One region of the Streptomyces sp. NBC_01261 genome, then DNA from elsewhere that is predicted to be linked to it. Evidence: predicted binding sites of a transcription regulator. Region 1 holds the regulator's gene; the other holds the start of a gene.

Region 1 (10,048 bases):
TTCGGGGGTCGCCCGGGTGGCGCCGAGGACTCCCTGGACCGGGTGGCGCAGCCACAGGACTCCGTCCTTGGCCGCGCGCAGGTTCGTGTAGCGGCCTGCCTCCACCGGGAAGGGGACGATGCGGTCGGCCAGGCCTTCGAGGTCGACGCGGGTGGTGGGGCGGCCCTCGCTGTCGGGCGTCTCCTCCTTGTCGGGGGCCTCGAAGGGGCGGCCGTGCCGCTGCGGGCCGAAGGGGGACAGGGTCGTCGCGGCGAGGGTGATCAGGTGCGGGCGGTCGCCGACCACGAAGGCCAGGTCGAAGACGTGCTCGTCGTAGACCGGGTCGAAGGAGCGGGTGGAGAGGAACACCAGGTGCTTGCCGTCGAGGGTGAAGGCGGGGGCGTAGTCCTGGAAGCGGAGCGGGGTCGCCTCGGTGACCGACAGGTCGGTGGTGCCGGCGAGTTTGAGCTGGCGCAGGGGGCGCGGGCCGGCGTGCGACCAGGCGAGCCAGGCCGAGTCCGGGGAGAAGGCGAGGCCCGAGGCGTCGCCGTCCTCGCTGCGGTCGACCTCGCGGACCTCGCCGGTCTCGCGCTCGACGAGGAGGACGCGTCCGTCGTGCGAGCCTACGGCGACCCGGCTGCCGTCGGGGGCCACGGTGAGGGCGAGGACGCGGCCGAGCTGTCCGGCGGCGATCCTGCGCGGGGTGGCGCCGGGGGCGAGGCCGGTGGCGGGGGCGAACTCCAGGGCGTCGTCGCCCTCGGCGTCCGTCACCCACACCACCCACTCCTCGCCGTCGGCGCGGAAGGTGCGGGGCAGCCGGGCGCGGACACCGGGGGTGGCGGCCAGCGCGCGGGCCGGGCCGGAGCGGTGGGTGACCCAGTGGACGGCACCGCGCACGGCGACCGCGCTGCCGCGTGCGGTGTGGTCGGGCGAGGCGGACCCGAACCAGCGGGCCGCGGGCACCGGGAACGGCTGCTGGTCGATGCGCTGGCCGCCGAGCCGGATGTCGAGGCGGCGCGGTTCGGCGCCGTCCAGGTCGTCGAGGAGCCAGAGTTCACCGGCGGAGGAGTAGACGATCCGGGTGCCGTCACCGGACGCGTGTCGCGCGTAGAAGCCGCCGAGGGGGGTGTGGCGGCGGAGGTCGGAGCCGTCCGCGAGGGAGGAGTACAGGGCGCCGGTGCCCTCGTGGTCGGAGAGGAACGCGATCCGCTCCCCCGCCCACACCGGGTACTCGATGTTGCCGTCCAACTCCTCGTGCAGGCGCGTGAATTCGCCGTCGCCGTCGCGGTCGATCCACAACTTGCCCGCCGTACCGCCCCGGTAGCGCTTCCACCAGGCGGCCTCGCGGCCCATGGGGGCGGAGAGGAGGACCGTGGCCGTCTCACCGTGGGCGACGTCGCCGACCCAGCCGTACGGGAGGATCGTCGCCGGTCCGCCGTCCAGCGGGACCGAACGGGCCCAGCTGCGGCGGAGGTTGGCCTGGCCGTGGGCGCTGGTCACGAGGACCTCGCCGGCGGCGGTCCAGCCGCGCACCTGGGTGCGTGAACTGCCCCAGTACGTCAGGCGCTTGGCGGGGCCGCCGTCGACCGGGGCGATGTGCACCTCGGGAGCGCCGTCGCGGGCGGAGGTCCAGGCGACGGTGGTGCCGTCGGGCGAGATGCGGGGGTGGGTCACCGGCACGTTCTCCGCACTGACCCGCCAGGCCCGGCCGCCGCTGTCGAGGGACGCCAGCCACACGTCGTCCTCGGCGGTGAAGGCGACCAACTCGCCGTGCAGGTGCGGGAAGCGGAGATAGGCCTGGGCTGCGGACGCTGAGGGCTGAGTCACCTGATCAGGTTATGCATCGGTGCCATCCGCCGACAGCCCTTTGGATCACTTGCCCTCGACAGGCCAGCAGGTCGGATCGCCCTTGCACCAGATCGTCTTGGTGACCGTGACGGTCGGTCCCGGACCGTAGGTCAGCGTCGGATTCGGGTTGTTCACGGACGACGGCGTCGCCGCGTTGCAGTCGCCGAGCCCGGTGACGTGGAAGACCTGCCTGCCGCCGACCTTGGCGACCAGGTCACCGCGCACACACGCGCCGTCGACGGCCCGGGTGACCTTGCCGGTGACGGTGATGTCCCGGTTGTCGGTCGTCTGCCCCTGGCAGTCGACGCCGACGACCGTGGTCTCGGTCGGCGCGGGCGTCTTCCCGGGCGTGTAGGCCTTGTCGTCGCCGTAGTTGCCCGTGCAGGTCAGCCAGCGCACGCCCACGTGGTCCCGCTTGAGCTCCGCGGTCGCCGTCTTGTCGGTGGTGTACGCGACGGTCGCCGAGCTGAGATCACCGGGCTGGCACGCGACGGCCCCGCCCACCGTCACCACCGCGAGCCCCGCCACAGCGGCCACCCGCCGCCCGCGCGGCCGAAGCAGGTTCCGTCTCAACACCCTCATGGGCGGCAGCCTGTCACCGTCGGAGCGCGCGCGGAAGAGCGCATACGGCCACCCGCGCGCCGGGGGCGCATTTCCCCGGCGGACGGTCTCAGCCGCGCAGCAGGAGCCACTCCTGAAGCTCCACCACATTGCCCTCGGGGTCCTTGAGGTGGGCGACCCGCATCCGGTCCGTCATCGGCGCGGGCCCGTGCAGCAGCTCCGCACCCCGGGCGGTGATCTGCTCGCAGTACCCGTCCAGGTCGTCGACGCGCAGGACGACCAGCGAGCGGTGTCCGGTCGCCAAGTCCCCCAGTTCACGCAGGACTTGGGCCATCATCGCCCGGTCCTGAAGGGCGATCCCGGCGGACCCGATCGCGGGGCTGAACTTCTCGTACGGTCCCTCGGCCGTCCCCGACTGGGGCTTCAGGCCGAGGACTTCGGCGTAGAAGCGGTAGCAGGCGGCGAAGTCGGTGACGAGCAGTCGTACTTGGGCGAGTTCCACGGCGATCCCCCCTGGTTCAGGACCAGCGTCCGGTACGGCCCAGGAGCAGGGCGGTCGCCGCGGTCCCGGCCGTCGATGTACGCAGCACGCTACGCCCGAGCCGGTAGGCCTTCGCCCCCGCGTCCTCGAAGAGCGCCAACTCCTCGGGGGAGACGCCTCCTTCGGGGCCCACGACCAGCACGATCTCGCCCTCGGCGGGGAGTTCGGCGGTGGCCAGGGGCTCGCTGCCGTAGTCGCGGTCCTCGTGGAGGACGGCGGCGAAGTCGGCTTTGGCCAGAAGTGCCGCAACCTGTTTGCTCGTTGCCGCGTCCGCGACCTCGGGGAAGCGCAGCCGGCGGGACTGCTTGCCGGCCTCGCGTGCGGTGGCCCGCCACTTGGCGAGGGCCTTGAGACCCCGGTCGCCCTTCCACTGCGTGATGCAACGGGAGGCCGCCCAGGGGACGATCGCGTCGACGCCGGTCTCGGTCATCGTCTCCACGGCCAGCTCGCCGCGGTCGCCCTTGGGGAGGGCCTGGACGACGGTGATGCGGGGTTGCGGCGCGGGCTCCTCGCTGACGGACTCCAGGTCCATGACGACGAGCCGGTCCTTGCCTTCGGCCGCCCTGACGACACCCTCCATCCACCGGCCGCGTCCGTCGGTGAGGACGACGTCCTCACCGGCCCGCATCCGCCGCACGGAGACCGCGTGCCGCCCCTCGGGGCCGTCGAGGACGATCTCACCGCCGCTGAAATCCGGGATCTTCAGGGGGTCGAGGATGAACACCGGCGCGGTCATCGGAGGTCGCCCCCGGACGACAACGCTGTCCGGGCGGAGGCCAGTTCGGCGACCAGGACCTCGACCAGCCGGCCGGCGGGCAGCTCGCGGGCCATGCGGTGGCCCTGTCCGGCCCACAGGGCCATGCCCTGCGGGTCGCCGGACGCGGCGGCCTTCTTGCGCAGCGGGGAGGTCAGGTGGTGGATCTCCGGGTACGCGGCGGGGGCGTACGGGCCGTGCTCGCGCATGAAGCGGTTGACCAGGCCGCGGGCCGGGCGGCCGGAGAAGGCACGGGTCAACTCGGTACGCGTGAACAGGGGGTTGGTGAGCGCCTGCTTGTGCAGGATGTTCGCGCCGGACTCGGAGGTGGCGAGGAACGCCGTGCCGAGCTGGGCCGCGCTCGCGCCCGCCGCGAGGGCCGCGGCGATCTGGCTGCCGCGCATCAGACCGCCGGCGGCGACGATCGGGAGGTTCACGGTCTCGCGGATCTGGGCGACGAGGGAGAGCAGGCCGACGCCGGCGCCGTCGTTCTCCGGGAGGTCGCGGTGGGTGCCCTGGTGGCCGCCGGCCTCGACGCCCTGCGCGATCACCGCGTCGGCACCGGCCCGCTCGACGGCGAGGGCCTCCTCGACGGTGGTGACGGTGACGAGGGTGAAGGTGCCGGCCCGGCGCAGCGCGTCGAGTATCTCCGGGGTGGGGATGCCGAAGTGGAAGGAGGCCACCGGCACCGGGTTGTCGAGCAGGACGGACAGCTTGGCGTCGTAACCGTCCTCACGGCCGCTGTCCGGGTCGCCGAGTTCCGTGTCGTACCACGTGGCCTCGCCGGCCAGCTGGTGGGCGTAGACGTCGACCGCGGCCCGATAGGGCAACGCGGCGCCAGCCGCTCCGGTGGAGCCGGTGCTTGCACCGGGGTACTCCGGCTGCGGCATGAAGAGGTTCACACCGAAGGGGCGGGCCGTCAGGCTCCGCAACTGCTTGATCTCCTGGTACATGCCGTCGGCCGTTTTGTACCCGGCGGCGAGGAATCCCAGCCCGCCGGCCTCGGCCACGGCGGCCGCGAGGCGCGGTACGGAGACACCGCCCGCCATCGGGGCCTGCACGATCGGATGAGGGAAGAGATCGGTCAGTGCGGAGGACATGACGGCATGTTGTCACGTCCTCCGAACAAGTCCGAATCCGGCCTTGGCGCTGGCACATGCCATTGCTTTCAGCCGGTTCGGCGATGCGGGACGAGGCTGTTCGGAATGAAGAGAGGGTCCGGGGGCGGAAGCCCCCGGACCCTCTCAGCGACCGTTGAATGCGTCCTTGAGGCGCGAGAACAGCCCCTGCTGACCCGGCTGGAACGTCCCCATGGGGCGCTCCTCGCCGCGCAGTTTCGCCAGTTCGCGGAGCAGACGTTCCTGCTCGACGTCCAGCTTGGTCGGGGTGGTGACCTCGACGTGCACGATGAGGTCGCCCCGGCCGCCGCCGCGCAGATGTGTGATGCCGCGGGTGTGCAGCGGGATCGACTGGCCGGACTGGGTGCCCGGGCGGATGTCGACCTCCTCCATGCCGTCCAGCGTCTCCAACGGCACCTTCGTGCCGAGGGACGCGGCTGTCATCGGGAGCGTGACCGTGCAGTGCAGGTCGTCGCCGCGGCGCTGGAACATCGCGTGCGGCAGCTCGTGGATCTCGACGTACAGGTCACCGGCGGGGCCGCCGCCGGGGCCGACCTCGCCCTCGCCCGCGAGCTGGATCCGCGTGCCGTTGTCCACACCCGCCGGGATCTTGACCGTGAGCGTGCGCCGCGAGCGGACGCGGCCGTCGCCGGCGCACTCCGGGCACGGCGTCGGCACGACCGTGCCGAAGCCCTGGCACTGCGGGCAGGGGCGGGACGTCATGACCTGGCCCAGGAAGGACCGGGTCACCTGCGAGACCTCACCGCGACCGCGACACATGTCACAGGTCTGCGCGGAGGTGCCGGGGGCCGCGCCCTCGCCGTTGCAGGTGTTGCAGACGACGGCCGTGTCGACCTGGATGTCCTTCGTGGTGCCGAAGGCCGCCTCGTCGAGCTCGATCTCCAGCCGGATCATGGCGTCCTGGCCACGGCGGGTGCGCGAGCGCGGTCCGCGCTGCGACGCCGTGCCGAAGAACGCGTCCATGATGTCGGAGAAGTTCCCGAAGCCACCGGCTCCGAAGCCCGCGCCCGCGCCGCCCGCCTGCGAGAGGGGGTCGCCGCCGAGGTCGTAGACCTGCTTCTTCTGCGGGTCCGAGAGCACCTCGTAAGCGGCGTTGATCTCCTTGAACCGCTCCTGGGTCTTCGGATCCGGATTCACGTCCGGGTGCAGCTCGCGCGCGAGCCTACGGAAGGCCTTCTTGATCTCATCCTGCGACGCGTCGCGACGCACGCCGAGAACGGCGTAGTAGTCCGTGGCCACTTAGGACTCCGCCAGGATCTGTCCGACGTACCGTGCCACTGCGCGTACCGCTCCCATCGTTCCCGGGTAATCCATGCGGGTCGGTCCGACCACGCCGAGCTTGGCGACTGCCTCGCCGCCCGAACCGTAGCCGACCGAGACCACGGAAGTGGAGTTGAGTCCCTCGTAGGCGTTCTCGTGACCGATCCGTACGGTCATGCCCGAATCCCCCGCCTCACCAAGCAACTTGAGGAGGACGACCTGCTCCTCCAGGGCTTCCAGGATGGGGCGGATGGTGAGGGGAAAGTCATGTCCGAAGCGGGTGAGATTGGCGGTGCCGCCGATCATCAGCCGCTCCTCGGTCTCCTCGACGAGGGTCTCCAGGAGGGTGGAGAGCACCGTCGCGACCGTGCCGCGGTCCTCGGCCTCGAAGGCCTCCGGCAGGTCCTGCACCAGCAGCGGCACGTCCGCGAAGCGGCGGGCCGCGATCCGGCTGTTGAGCCGCGCGCGGAGATCCGCGAGCGAACTCTCCCCGAAGGGCGCCGGGCAGTCGACCATGCGCTGCTCGACCCGCCCGGTGTCGGTGATCAGCACGAGCATCACGCGCGCGGGGGCCAGCGAGAGCAGCTCCACGTGCCGGACGGTCGAGCGGGTCAGCGAGGGGTACTGCACGACGGCGACCTGCCGGGTGAGCTGCGCGAGCAGCCGTACCGTACGGCCGACGACGTCGTCGAGGTCCACGGCACCGTCGAGGAAGTTCTGGATCGCCTTGCGCTCGGGGCCGGTCATCGGCTTGACGCCGGCGAGCTTGTCGACGAACAGCCGGTAGCCCTTGTCCGTCGGGATGCGCCCGGCACTGGTGTGCGGCTGGGCGATGTAGCCCTCGTCCTCCAGGGCCGCCATGTCGTTGCGCACGGTCGCCGGGGAGACTCCGAGGCTGTGCCGCTCGGTGAGCGCCTTGGACCCGACCGGCTCCTCGGTGCCGACATAGTCCTGGACGATGGCGCGCAGCACCTGAAGCCTGCGTTCGCTGAGCATCGCGCACACCTCCAGTTCTGGTCGCCGTCTTGGTGCCGGGCTGCCCTTTCCTGGCACTCTGTGCGCGCGAGTGCCAGCGTTCCCCGGCCCAGTGTACGACCGTGAGGTACACCCCGGGCAAGGCCGGTCCTGCGATGTCATGCCCTGAGTGCCCTCACCGTTAGCGTCGCCGTATGACGGTGACTTGGGAAGAGGCGGGGTGGGAGCGGCTGGCCGCGGGGGTGGGGCGGTGCCGGCTGCCTGGCTGGGACTGCACGGTCGGGCTGGTGATCGGCGGGGACTCGGCGCTGTTGATCGACGCGGGGTCGAGCCTGGCGGAGGGCGCGCGGTTGCGCGGGCAGGCGCAGGCGCTGGCCGGGCGCCGTGTGACCCATCTCGCGCTCACCCACGCCCATTTCGATCATGTCTTCGGGGCGGCGGTCTTTGCCGGGGCGACGGTTCTCGTGGCCGGGGGCCTGAGCGAGCTGTTCGAGCACGGTGGCGAGGAGTTGCGGGCCGACGCGGTGCGCAACGGGTTGGATCCGCGGGCGGCGGAGAACGCGGCGGACCTCCTCGTGTGCCCCAGTGAATACGTGTGGGGCCCCACGGTGCTCGAACTGGACGGCGGTCCGGAGGTCCGGTTGGTGGCGATGCGCGGACACACCGCCCACGATCTCGTGGTCGTGGTGCCGGGCGACCCGCCGGTCGTGTTCTGCGGCGACCTGGTCGAGGAGTCCGGCGAACCCCAGGCGGGCCCGGACGCGGTTCCGGGTCTCTGGCCCGCGGCGCTCGACCGGCTCCTCTCCCTGGGCGGGGAGGACGCGCTGTACGTGCCCGGTCACGGAGCGGTGGTGGACGCGGGGTTCGTGCGGGCCCAACGGGACGCGTTGGCAACGCGTTTCGGCGTGTCGTGACGGTGGTCGGCCCGGTTCTCCTATCGTCATCCGAATGCGCCAGTACTCCGCCGACCTGACCCCGCCGTGGAAGAAGCCCAAGCCGGCCCCCGAGGTCCCCGCGGAGCCGGGCCTGGTGGTCGAGGAGCCGGGCACCGGTTTCTGCGGCGCGGTGATCCGCTGCGAGGCCGGCACGGTCACCCTGGAGGACCGCTTCGGCAAACACCGGGTCTTCCCGATGGAGCCGCGCGGCTTCCTCCTGGAGGGCCGGGTGGTCACCCTGGTGAGGCCCGTGTCCAGTCCCCTGCGGCCCACTCGTACGGCATCCGGTTCGGTGGCCGTCCCCGGTGCACGCGCGCGCGTGGCCCGCGCCGGGCGGATCTACGTGGAGGGCCGGCACGACGCCGAACTCGTCGAGCGGGTGTGGGGCGACGACCTGCGCATCGAGGGCGTGGTCGTCGAGTACCTGGAGGGCGTCGACGACCTCCCGTCCATCGTCGCGGAGTTCGCCCCCGGCCCGGACGCCCGCCTCGGCATCCTGGTCGACCACCTGCTCCCCGGCACCAAGGAGTGGCGCATCGCCCAGTCCGTCACCAGCGAGCACGCGTTGGTCGTCGGCCACCCGTACATCGACATCTGGGAGGCCGTGAAACCGTCCTCCGTGGGCATCGCCGCGTGGCCCCGCGTCCCGCACGGTCAGGACTGGAAGACGGGCGTGTGCCGGTCCCTGGGTTGGCCGGAAAACACCGGTGCGGTGTGGCAGGCGATTCTGGCCAAGGTGGGGTCGTACAAGGATCTGGAACCGGAACTGCTGGGGCGGGTGGAGGAGTTGATCGACTTCGTCACGGCACCCGACGGCGGCTGACGGGTACTGACGGGTCGATCCGGTCAGTCGACCAGGTCCCGCACCACCGCGTCGGCCAGCAGTCGGCCGCGCAGGGTGAGCACGGCCCGCCCCTCGTCGTAGGGCCGCTGTTGCAGGAGTCCGTCCGTGAGGGCGCGGCGGGAGGCCTTGAGGCCGTCCTCGTGGAGCAGGTCCAGCGGGGCCCCCTCGCGCAGCCGTAGCTCCAGCAGGATGCGTTCCACCCGGCGGTCCTCCGCCGAGAGGATCTCCCGGCCGGCGCCCGGGGAGCGGCCCGCGGCCAGCGCCCCCGCGTACGCCCCCGGGTGCTTCACGTTCCACCAGCGGACGCCGCCCACGTGCGAGTGGGCTCCGGGGCCCGCGCCCCACCAGTCGGCGCCTCGCCAGTACAGCTCGTTGTGGAGACAACGGCCGGAATTCGACGTTGCCCAGTTGGACACCTCGTACCAGTCGAAGCCGGCCGCCGACATCACCTCGTCGGCGATGAGGTAGCGGTCGGCGTGGACGTCGTCGTCCGTCATGGGGACCTCGCCGCGGCGGATGCGGCGGGCGAGCTGGGTGCCCTCCTCGACGATCAGGGCGTAGGCGCTGACGTGGTCGGGGCCGGCGCCGAGGGCGGAGTCGAGGGAGGCGCGCCAGTCGTCGTCCGTCTCGCCGGGGGTGCCGTAGATCAGGTCGAGGTTGACGTGGTCGAAGCCGGCCGCGCGGGCCTCGGCGACGCAGGCCTCGGGGCGGCCGGGGGTGTGGGTGCGGTCGAGGACTTTCAGGACGTGCTGTTTCGCGCTCTGCATGCCGAAGGAGACGCGGTTGAAGCCGCCGTCCCGGAGGGCCGCGAGGTAGGCGGGGTCCACCGACTCCGGGTTCGCCTCCGTGCTGATCTCGGCGTCCGGTGCCAGGCCGAACTCGTCGCGGATCGCGCCCAGCATCCGTACGAGATCGCCCGCCGCGAGCAGCGTGGGGGTGCCGCCGCCGACGAAGACCGTGCGGACCGGGCGCGGGTCGTCGCCGAGGACCTTGCGGGCCAGCCGGACCTCGTCGATCAGGGTGTCCGCGTAGTTGTCGCGGGAGGCCAGCACTCCGCCCGTGCCGCGCAGCTCGGTCGCCGTGTAGGTGTTGAAGTCGCAGTAGCCGCAGCGGGTCGCGCAGTACGGGACGTGCAGATAGAACCCGAGGGGGCGGTCTACGGCCCCGGCGAGCGCCTGTGCGGGCAGTGAACCGTCTTCGGGGACGGGATCG
Region 2 (10,048 bases), 1.1 Mb from region 1:
ACGTCGTCCAGGTCCCGCTGCGTCATGGCCGTACCGGTGACCTCGTCGCTGCCGATCCGCAGCCCGGAGGGGCCGACGGCGGGCGCGTCCGCGTACGGCGGCTGGCCCTGTTCGCGGACCATGCCGATGTGCCACAGCTGCGGCACGATGGTGCCGCCCGCCGCGTGCACTCCCTCGGCGACCTTCGCCCAGCCCGCGAGCTGCTCCTCGCCGTGGAAGCGCGGGATGTCGTCGCTCTGCCCGGCGGACTCGTGGCCGACGTACGTGCCCTCGGTCACGATGAGGCCCACGCCCGCGGCGGCGCGGCGGGCGTAGTAACCGACCACGTCCTCACCGGGGATGCCGCCCGGCGAGAACTGCCGGGTCATCGGCGCCATCACGATCCGGTTCGGGACGGTCAGGCCGTTGAGGGTGATCGGACGGCCGAGGATTTCGGCCGCTCGGGGGGCGGGGGCGGTCGTAGACACGTGTGGGGGCTCCTCGGGAGACCAGGCACCGGATATCGGGTACCAGCCGGTATGTGCGTATGCATCGATCATGCGTCAACGACAACCGTCCGGCCAAGACCTTCATTCCGGCCGTCCCGCACCGTGGCCTGTGATCCCGGACACCTGTGACTCCGAACACCGTGACCCCGGACATGCCCGAGGGCGGTACCCCCTGTCGGAACAGGAAGTACCGCCCTCGGTAAGACAGTTGATCAACCAGAGGTCGATCAGAAGTCCATGTCACCGCCCGGCATGCCGCCACCGGCGCCCGCGCCGGCACCGGCCTTCTCGGGCTTGTCGGCGATGACCGCCTCGGTGGTGAGGAAGAGCGCGGCGATGGACGCGGCGTTCTGCAGGGCAGAGCGCGTGACCTTCGCCGGGTCGATGATGCCCTCGGCAATCATGTCCACGTACTCACCGGTGGCGGCGTTGAGGCCGTGACCGATGGGCAGGTTGCGGACCTTCTCGACGACGACTCCGCCTTCGAGACCACCGTTGACGGCGATCTGCTTCAGCGGGGCCTCAAGGGCCAGCTTCACGATCGCGGCACCCGTGGCCTCGTCACCTTCGAGCTCAAGCTTCTCGAAGACGTGGCCCGCCTGGATGAGCGCGACGCCGCCACCGGCGACGATGCCCTCCTCGACGGCCGCCTTCGCGTTGCGAACGGCGTCCTCGATGCGGTGCTTGCGCTCCTTGAGCTCGACCTCGGTGGCCGCGCCCGCCTTGATGACGGCGACGCCGCCGGCGAGCTTGGCGAGGCGCTCCTGGAGCTTCTCGCGGTCGTAGTCCGAGTCGCTGTTCTCGATCTCGGCACGGATCTGGTTGACGCGACCGGCAACCTGGTCCGCCGAGCCCGAGCCGTCGACGATCGTCGTCTCGTCCTTGGTGATGACGACCTTGCGGGCGCGGCCGAGGAGATCCACGGTCGCGTTCTCCAGCTTGAGGCCGACCTCCTCGGAGATGACCTCGCCGCCCGTGAGGATGGCGATGTCGCCGAGCATGGCCTTGCGACGGTCACCGAAGCCCGGAGCCTTGACGGCGACGGACTTGAAGGTGCCGCGGATCTTGTTGACGACCAGCGTGGACAGGGCCTCGCCCTCGACGTCCTCGGCGATGATCAGCAGCGGCTTGCCCGACTGCATGACCTTCTCCAGGAGCGGGAGCAGGTCCTTGACGTTGGCGATCTTCGAGTTGGCGATCAGGATGTAGGGGTCGTCGAGGACGGCCTCCATACGCTCCATGTCGGTGGCGAAGTACGCGGAGATGTAGCCCTTGTCGAAGCGCATACCCTCGGTGAGCTCCAGCTCAAGACCGAAGGTCTGGGACTCCTCGACGGTGATGACGCCTTCCTTGCCGACCTTGTCCATCGCCTCGGCGATGAGCTCGCCGATCTGGGTGTCGGCGGCGGAGATGGAGGCCGTAGAAGCGATCTGCTCCTTGGTCTCCACGTCCTTGGCCTGCTCCAGCAGGGCACCGGAGACGGCCTCGACGGCCTTCTCGATACCGCGCTTGAGGGCCATCGGGTTGGCGCCCGCGGCTACGTTGCGCAGGCCTTCCTTGACGAGAGCCTGGGCGAGCACGGTCGCGGTGGTCGTACCGTCGCCGGCGACGTCGTCCGTCTTCTTGGCGACTTCCTTGACCAGCTCGGCGCCGATCTTCTCGTACGGGTCCTCCAGCTCGATCTCCTTGGCGATGGAGACACCATCGTTGGTGATCGTGGGGGCGCCCCACTTCTTCTCAAGGACGACGTTGCGGCCCTTGGGGCCGAGGGTGACCTTGACGGCGTCGGCGAGCTGGTTCATACCGCGCTCAAGGCCTCGCCGCGCCTCCTCGTCGAACGCGATGATCTTGGCCATGTGAAGTGGTCCTCCCGGACTGGGGTGGATTGCTCCGGACCGCGCTGGCGCCCGCGACGGACGGCTCGCCTGCCCCGTGGCTCCTTGCGCCACCTGGCCTGCGGGCCTCACCGACCCGATCCTTCGTTATCACTCTCACCTTCAGAGTGCTAACGCCAATGATTAGCACTCGGCATGGTCGAGTGCAAGCGGCTCCCAGGTTCTGGGCCTTCTTCCTCACGGGCGCGCGCGAGGGAAACACCAGGCACACCGGCCCTCCGGGCATGCCGAAGGGCTCGTACCCCAGGAGGTGACCCCCCAGGAGTACGAGCCCTTCGGTGAGGAACGAAGAACGTCGCTGCTGTTCGTCGGCGCGTGCTTCAGGTAGTCGCGAGCCGGACCATGTCCGCCTGCGGCCCCTTCTGACCCTGCGAGATCTCGAAATCGACCCGCTGACCCTCTTCCAGGGTGCGGTAGCCGTCCATCTGAATCGCGCTGTAGTGGACGAAAACATCCGCACCACCGTCGACCGCGATGAAGCCGTACCCCTTCTCCGCGTTGAACCATTTGACGGTGCCCTGAGCCATGCCTAACTCCCCTATTACTGGCCCTTGCACGGACCCGCACTTCGCGGATCCGGGTCAGACCTCACCCCCCACAGGATTGGGGGCGTGCGCCGGAACGCGTCGACCGCGGCCGAATGTATCCGTCCAACTGCCGTCTGCAACAGGTCAATCCGACGAGAATTCCGGGCAGGACCGGTCGGGAATATACGGAGAATTCGTCCGACTTTAGGGCAAGTCGGGCCCGATAAAGGGAACATAACGCGCAAAAGGAATGCACACTTTGGCTACTTCTCATCGCACGCGGAGCGGGTACTCATATGCGTCCGGCATGCGGAGTGGAGCGGGTTCCCCAACTGTACCCCGTTCAACCCTACAGAATTGCCCCCTCCGCTTCTCTCACGGAGGGGGCAATTCGATGAACTCTTGGTAATCGGCGTTACCGAGGGTAATTTCCGGGGACCTTCAGGCCCCCGCTCAGCCGCCGGCGACAGCCGGAATGATCGAGACGCCGGCCCCGTCCGGAGTGGCCGTCTCCAGCCCCTGCTCGAACCGCACATCGTCATCATTCACGTACACATTGACGAACCGCCGCAACTTGCCCTGATCGTCGAGCACGCGGGCGGAGATCCCGGTGTGGTTCTTCTCCAGGTCGCTGATGACCTCGGCGAGGGTCGCGCCCTCGGCGGTCACCTCGGCCTGCCCGCCGGTGTAGGTGCGGAGAATGGTAGGGATGCGGACACTAACGCTCACGATGAAACCTCCGGTCAGGTGATGCCCTCAGGGGCGCGGGAAACCGCGCGGCCAGCCCTCACGGGCCCGCAGTCAAAGAACGACGCTCAGGACCCGAGTCCAGCTTCCCTGAACGACTCAAGGTTCGGCCGGATCGTCGCGGTGAGCCCGGTACCGGCCACCGCATCCAACGTCTTGAGCCCGTCACCGGTGTTCAACACGACAGTGGTCAGCGTCGGATCCAGCAACCCGTTCTCGATCAGCTTCTTCGCCACACCGACGGTCACCCCACCCGCGGTCTCCGCGAAGATCCCCTCGGTCCGCGCCAGCAACTTGATCGCGTCGACGACCTGCTCATCGTTGACGTCCTCCACCGCCCCACCGGTCCGCCGGGCGATGTCCAGCACGTAGGGACCGTCCGCCGGGTTCCCGATGGCCAGCGACTTCGCGATCGTGTTCGGCTTCTGCGGCCTTACGACGTCGTGCCCGGCCTTGTAGGCGACGGAGACCGGCGAACACCCTTCCGCCTGCGCCCCGAAGATCTTGTACGGCTTGTCCTCGACGAGCCCGAGCTTGATCAGCTCCTGCAAGCCCTTGTCGATCTTCGTGAGCTGCGACCCGGAGGCGATGGGCACCACGAGCTGGTCCGGGAGCCGCCAACCGAGCTGCTCGCAGATCTCGTACGCGAGGGTCTTGGAGCCCTCCGCGTAGTACGGCCGCAGGTTGACGTTGACGAACCCCCAGCCCTCGCCGGCCGGGTCACCGATCAGCTCGGAGCAGAAGCGGTTCACGTCGTCGTAGTTGCCCTCGATGCCGACGAGCTCGCCGCCGTAGATCGCGGCCATGACGACCTTGCCCTGCTCCAGGTCGTGCGGAATGAACACGCAGGAACGGAAGCCGGCCCGGGCGGCGGCGGCACCGACGGCGCCCGCGAGGTTGCCGGTGGAGGAGCAGGAGAGGGTGGTGAAGTCGAACGCGCGGGCCGCTTCGATGGCCTGTGCCACGACGCGGTCCTTGAAGGAGTGCGTCGGGTTGCCGGAGTCGTCCTTGACGAACAACCTGCCCGCGTCCACGCCCAGTTCGCGGGCGAGGTTGTCGGCCTGGACGAGCTTGGTCCAGCCGGGGTTGATGTTCGGCTTGTCGGCCACGTCGGCGGGGACGGGCAGCAGGGGCGCGTAACGCCAGATGTTCGCGGGGCCCGCTTCGATCTGCTTGCGGAGCTCTTCGGTGTCGTAGGCCGAGAAGTCGTAGGCGATCTCCAGCGGGCCGAAACACTCCTCGCAGGCGAAGACCGGACCGAGCGGGACGCGGTGGCCGCACTCGCGGCAGGACAGCGCTACGGCGGGGCCGAGATCGACGGCGTCTACGGAGTTCGTGGTGCTTGCAACAGTCTGCGCAGCCATGGAGGCGAGGCCCTTTCCTCATCTTCCTCACGACGCATTTCGCCATGAGACGGATTTGGCACCTTCCCGAGCCGGGAGCCTCGCCACATCAACGTGACAAGACCGGCTGGAGGGTTGCCGGGGCTTCAACGGGCCGTATCCCTCTGCCCCTCTGGATGAGCGGTGTTCAGTTGTGTATGCGGTTGTGTCACTTGCGTGAGCGTTGACGGCCCCCGACATGCGATGGTCATCAGCGTTGTTCAAGACTGTAACCGAAGGCCAGGACAGTTGAGTGAGCCGTCCGAACCGCGAGACGAATCACCTACACAGGGTGATCGCCTCTCGCCGAGAGAACGCAGAGGAGCCGCGCAACGTGCTGAAAGAAGTCGAGCACTGGCTGAGCACCCGCTCCTGGTCCATGACCGACCGGCCGCTCCACAAGATCCTGGCCGCGAAGCACCGTACGGGCCAGTCGGTCTCCGTCGTGCTGCCCGCGCTCAACGAGGAAGCGACGGTGGGCGACATCGTCGCGATCATCCGTCACGACCTCATGCAGCAGGTCCCGCTCGTCGACGAGATCGTCGTCGTCGACTCCGGGTCCACCGACCGCACCTCCGAGGTGGCCGCCGCGGCGGGCGCCCGGGTCGTGCACCGGGACGACATCCTGCCCCGCATCCCCGCCGTGCCCGGCAAGGGCGAGGTGCTGTGGCGCTCGCTGCTGGTCACCAGCGGCGACATCGTCGCCTTCATCGACGCGGACCTGAAGGAGTTCTCCTCCGACTTCGTCACCGGGATCGTGGGCCCGCTGCTCACCGACCCCGGCGTCGACCTCGTCAAGGCGATGTACGACCGCCCGCTCGGCGGCGCGGCCGGCCAGGGCGGACGTGTCACCGAGCTGATGGCGCGCCCGCTGCTGAACATGCACTGGCCGCAGCTGGCCGGTTTCGTGCAGCCGCTCGGCGGCGAGTACGCGGCCCGCCGCTCGCTGCTGGAACAGCTGCCGTTCCCGGTCGGGTACGGCGTCGAACTGGGCATGCTCGTCGACGCGCTGCACCTGGTGGGGCTGGACGCCCTCGCCCAGGTCGACGTGGGCGTGCGCAAGCACCGCCACCAGGACGGTCAGGCCCTGGGGCGGATGGCCGCGCAGATCTACCGCACGGCTCAGCTGAGGCTGGCCCGAGGGCATCTGATCCGGCCGTCGCTCACCCAGTTCGAGCGGGGTCCGGACGGTTTCGAGCCGCGCACGTACTCCGTGGACACGGAGGAACGGCCGCCGATGGCGGACATCACCGAGTACCAGTCACGCAAGGTCGCATAACCGCACAGTTACAGACGCTCACGGACGGTCGTATACGGACTCGTACAGTCCGCCGACGGCCGTCCGTACGTTTGAGCGTTTCCGGGCCGGGCTAGGTTGTGGCGTATGGCTTCCACGGCTTCTACGCCTTCCACGCCCCCTCGCGGTGCTGCTCAGGTGCTCGTCGCGTCCAATCGCGGCCCCGTCTCGTACGAGGTGGGCGACGACGGTTCGCTGCGCGCCAGGCGGGGTGGCGGCGGCCTGGTGTCCGGGCTGTCGGCGATCGGCCCGGACGCGGGTGCGCTGTGGGTGTGCTCGGCGCTGTCCGACGGCGACCGCGAGGCCGTACGGCGCGGGGTCGGCGAGGACGGCGTACGGATGCTGGACATCCCGGCGGACGTGCACGCCGACGCGTACAACGGCATCGCCAACTCCGTGCTCTGGTTCGTCCACCACATGCTGTACCAGACCCCGCTGGAGCCGGTCTTCGACGCGGAGTTCCGGCGCCAGTGGGCGTCGTACGAGACGTACAACCGGGCGTTCGCGGAGGCGTTGGCCCAGGAGGCGGCGGAGGGTGCCGTCGCGATCGTGCAGGACTACCACCTGTGCCTGGTCCCGGGGATGCTGCGGGAGTTGAGGCCGGACCTGCGGATCGGCCACTTCTCGCACACGCCGTGGGCGCCGGCGGACTACTTCCGGATGCTGCCGGACGACATCCGGGAGCAACTGCTGACGGGCATGCTCGGCGCGGACCGCCTCGGCTTCCTCACCCACCGCTGGGCGGACGCGTTCGCGGCCTGTTGCACGGAGTTCGCCGGGGGCGTCGGTGACACCCTGATCGGCGTCCACGGCCTCGGCGCCGACGCCGACTTCCTGCGCGCCCGCTCGCACGAGCCGGACGTGGAGGAGCGGATCGTGGCCCTCCGCGAGGAGATCGGCGAGGGGCGCAGGACGATCGTCCGTGTCGACCGCACCGAGCTGTCCAAGAACATCGTGCGCGGACTCCTGGCGTACCGCCAACTCCTCGACGACCACCCGGAGTTGCTGGAACAGGTCGTCCACGTGGCGTTCGCCTACCCCTCGCGGCAGGACCTCGCCGTCTACCGCGACTACACCGCCGAGGTGCAGCGGGTGGCGGACGAGATCAACTCCCGCTACGGCACGCCCGGTTGGACCCCGGTGGTCCTCCATGTCAAGGACGACTTCGCCCGCTCCCTGGCCGCGTACCGCCTCGCCGACGTCGCCCTGGTGAACCCGATCCGCGACGGCATGAACCTCGTCGCCAAGGAGGTCCCCGTCGTCTCCGACGAGAGCTGCGTCCTGGTCCTCTCCCGGGAGGCGGGCGCCTACGAGGAGTTGGGCGAGGACGCGATCCCGGTCAACCCGTACGACGTGATCGGCACGGCCGCCGCGCTCCACGAGGCGTTGACCATGCCGGCCGGGGAACGAGCCGAGCGCACGAAGAGGTTGGCGGCGGCGGCTACGGCCCTGCCCCCGGCCCAGTGGTTCCTGGAGCAGCTGAACGCGCTCAAAGCCTGAGCGCCGGAGCACCCTCTCCGAAAGAATGTGACACTCTCGCCACCCAGTGTCACATTTTCGGAACAGCCCCTGCCCGGTCCCGCTCAGCCCAGTTGGGCCGCGATCGCCGCCAGCAGTCCTACGACCCCCACCGGGCCGTCCACCACCAGGTCCGCCCGGTCCGAGAGTTCCGTGACCTCTGAGCTACCGCTGCACACCAGCAGACCCGGAACGCCGTCGGAGCGGAGTTTCTCCACCGCCGCGAACGCGGGGAGATCACCCAGGTCGTCGCCGGCGTAGAGGACCGACTCGGCGCCGGTCTCGCGGAGGTAGTCGAGGAGCGCCACGCCCTTGTCCATGCCCGGCGGGCGCAACTCCAGGACCATGCGGCCGGGTTCGACGATCAGGCCGTGGCGGGTGGCGAGGTCGGTGAGGGGCGCGCGGAGGGCCTCGTAGGCCGCCTGGGGGTCGGTCGCCCGGCGGGTGTGGACCGCCAGCGCGCGACCCTTCTCCTCGATCCACGTGCCCTGCCAGGCGCCGATCCCGTCCAGGAAGCCCGGGAGTTCGGCGCGGACCGCCGCGACCCCGGGGTGCGGGGCGGGGGCGCTGACCGTGCTGCTCACCGCGTCCCAGCGCTCCGTGCCGTAGTGGCCCAGCACGACCAGGTGTTCCAGGCCCGGCACGCCCGCGAAGCCGCCGTTGCGGACCGCCACACCGGCCGGGCGGCCGGTGATCACGGCCACCGATGCCACCTTCGGGGCGAGTGCGGCCAGCGCCGGCACCGCGCCCGGGTGGGCCCGCGCCTGCTCGGGGTCCGCGACGATCGGTGCGAGCGTGCCGTCGAAGTCGAGCCCGATCACCGCGGAGGCCGGTTTGGCGAGGATCGCCTCCAGAGCCTCGCGCCCGGCGCGGGTGGCGGGGGTCGGCAGTGCGTGCAGGGGATCGGTGGAGTCCTGAGGGCTGCCCATGTCGACGACCCTATCCGGGCGGGGCCGGGACCCACACCTGCTGCTACCTCTCCGCCCGCCTCGTCTCACGGACCCGTCTCAGCCTGTTCACCGTCACCGGGTCGTGGGCCAGGGCCCGCTCGTCGTCCAGCAGGGCGTTGAGCAGCTGGTAGTAGCGCACGGGGGCCAGACCCAGTTCCTCGCGGATCGCGCGCTCCTTCACGCCGGGGCCGGGGAAGCCGCGGCGCTCCAGCGCGAGGATGTCCTGTTCCCTCCGGTTCAGCGAGGGAAGCCGCGAGGGCCGGTCCTTGTCCATGCCCTGAACCGTAACCCCCGCCACTGACAACGCCCCCGGACGCTGCTCGACCGCTACTTCCCGCTCTCCGCCAGCGACGCCGACGCCTGCAACTGCCCCAGCACCCCGCCCGGGCTGCCGTTCGCGGTCACCGCCTGCCCTATCCGCTTCTTGATGTCCGCGCTGACCGTGGCCCAGGAGGTGTTGCCGACCGGGTAGAGCGTGGACAGCGGGAGTTCCTCCAGGAAGGGCCGTAGAGCCTTGTCCTGCCCGGACTCCTGCATCGCCTCGGACGCGGAGTTGGTGACCGGCAGGAGGTCGTACTCGCGGGAGAAGGCGAGGACGTTCTTCTCGCTGTAGACGAAGTCGAGGAAGTCGCCGATCTGCTCGCGGTGGCCGTTCCGCTTGAACGCGGCCATCCAGTCGGCGACACCCATCGTGGTCTTGGCCTTGCCGTTGCGGCCGGGCATCGCGACCGTGCCGAACTTGACGCCCTTCTTGGCGGCCTGCTGCATGAGGGTCGGGTGCCCGTTGAGCATGCCGACGTCGCCGTCGGCGAAGGCGGCGAACGCGTCCGCGCGGTTGAGCTTGGCGGGCGCGACGGGACCGGTCAGGCCCTTGGCGACCAGGTTGTCGCGCAGCCAGGTGAAGGTGGAGATGTTCTGCGTCGAGTCGAGGGTGTACGTGCCGATGTCGTCGGTGTAGCCACCGCCCCCGCCGAGCAGCCACTGCATCGTCTCGGCCTGCGCCTCCTCGGACCCGAGCGGCAGCGCGAACGGGTACTTCACACCCTTCTCCTTCAACGCCTCCGCGTCGGCGGCCAGTTCGCTCCAGTCCTTCGGCGGGGTGAGCCCGGCCTCGGTGAAGAGGGTCTTGTTGTAGAAGAGGACGCGCGTAGACGCGGCGAACGGCATGCCGTACTGGATGTGGTTCACCTGCCCCGCGTCCAGCAGCGGCTCCAGGAAATCGGCCTCTACAGGGATGGAGAGCA

What was found. Region 1 encodes HrcA, which represses chaperone genes, less so after heat shock. Its sites were predicted from a motif close to TTNGCACTCNGNNNNNCNGAGTGCNAA; they were not measured.
Region 2: a site for HrcA is predicted at 2,507-2,533, ahead of groL (chaperonin GroEL). Genes of this name have one in related genera too.

The regions. Positions count from the first base shown of each region.
Region 1 covers NZ_CP108463.1:7,368,013-7,378,060, reverse strand. Annotated here, with positions in the region: gene OG226_RS32820 (S41 family peptidase) at 1-1,806, opposite strand, end outside; gene OG226_RS32815 (hypothetical protein) at 1,852-2,409, opposite strand; gene OG226_RS32810 (VOC family protein) at 2,498-2,890, opposite strand; gene OG226_RS32805 (16S rRNA (uracil(1498)-N(3))-methyltransferase) at 2,907-3,665, opposite strand; gene OG226_RS32800 (nitronate monooxygenase) at 3,662-4,783, opposite strand; gene dnaJ (molecular chaperone DnaJ) at 4,928-6,061, opposite strand; gene hrcA (heat-inducible transcriptional repressor HrcA) at 6,062-7,078, opposite strand; gene OG226_RS32785 (MBL fold metallo-hydrolase) at 7,252-7,971, shown strand; gene OG226_RS32780 (DUF3097 domain-containing protein) at 8,006-8,815, shown strand; gene hemW (radical SAM family heme chaperone HemW) at 8,839-10,048, opposite strand, start outside.
Region 2 covers NZ_CP108463.1:6,294,420-6,304,467, reverse strand. Annotated here, with positions in the region: gene OG226_RS28090 (NADH:flavin oxidoreductase) at 1-467, opposite strand, end outside; gene groL (chaperonin GroEL) at 716-2,344, opposite strand; gene OG226_RS28080 (cold-shock protein) at 2,704-2,910, opposite strand; gene OG226_RS28075 (MoaD/ThiS family protein) at 3,364-3,639, opposite strand; gene thrC (threonine synthase) at 3,726-5,021, opposite strand; SAM riboswitch class I at 5,037-5,183, opposite strand; gene OG226_RS28065 (glucosyl-3-phosphoglycerate synthase) at 5,374-6,318, shown strand; gene OG226_RS28060 (alpha,alpha-trehalose-phosphate synthase (UDP-forming)) at 6,424-7,836, shown strand; gene otsB (trehalose-phosphatase) at 7,920-8,783, opposite strand; gene OG226_RS28050 (DUF3263 domain-containing protein) at 8,827-9,078, opposite strand; gene OG226_RS28045 (extracellular solute-binding protein) at 9,132-10,048, opposite strand, start outside.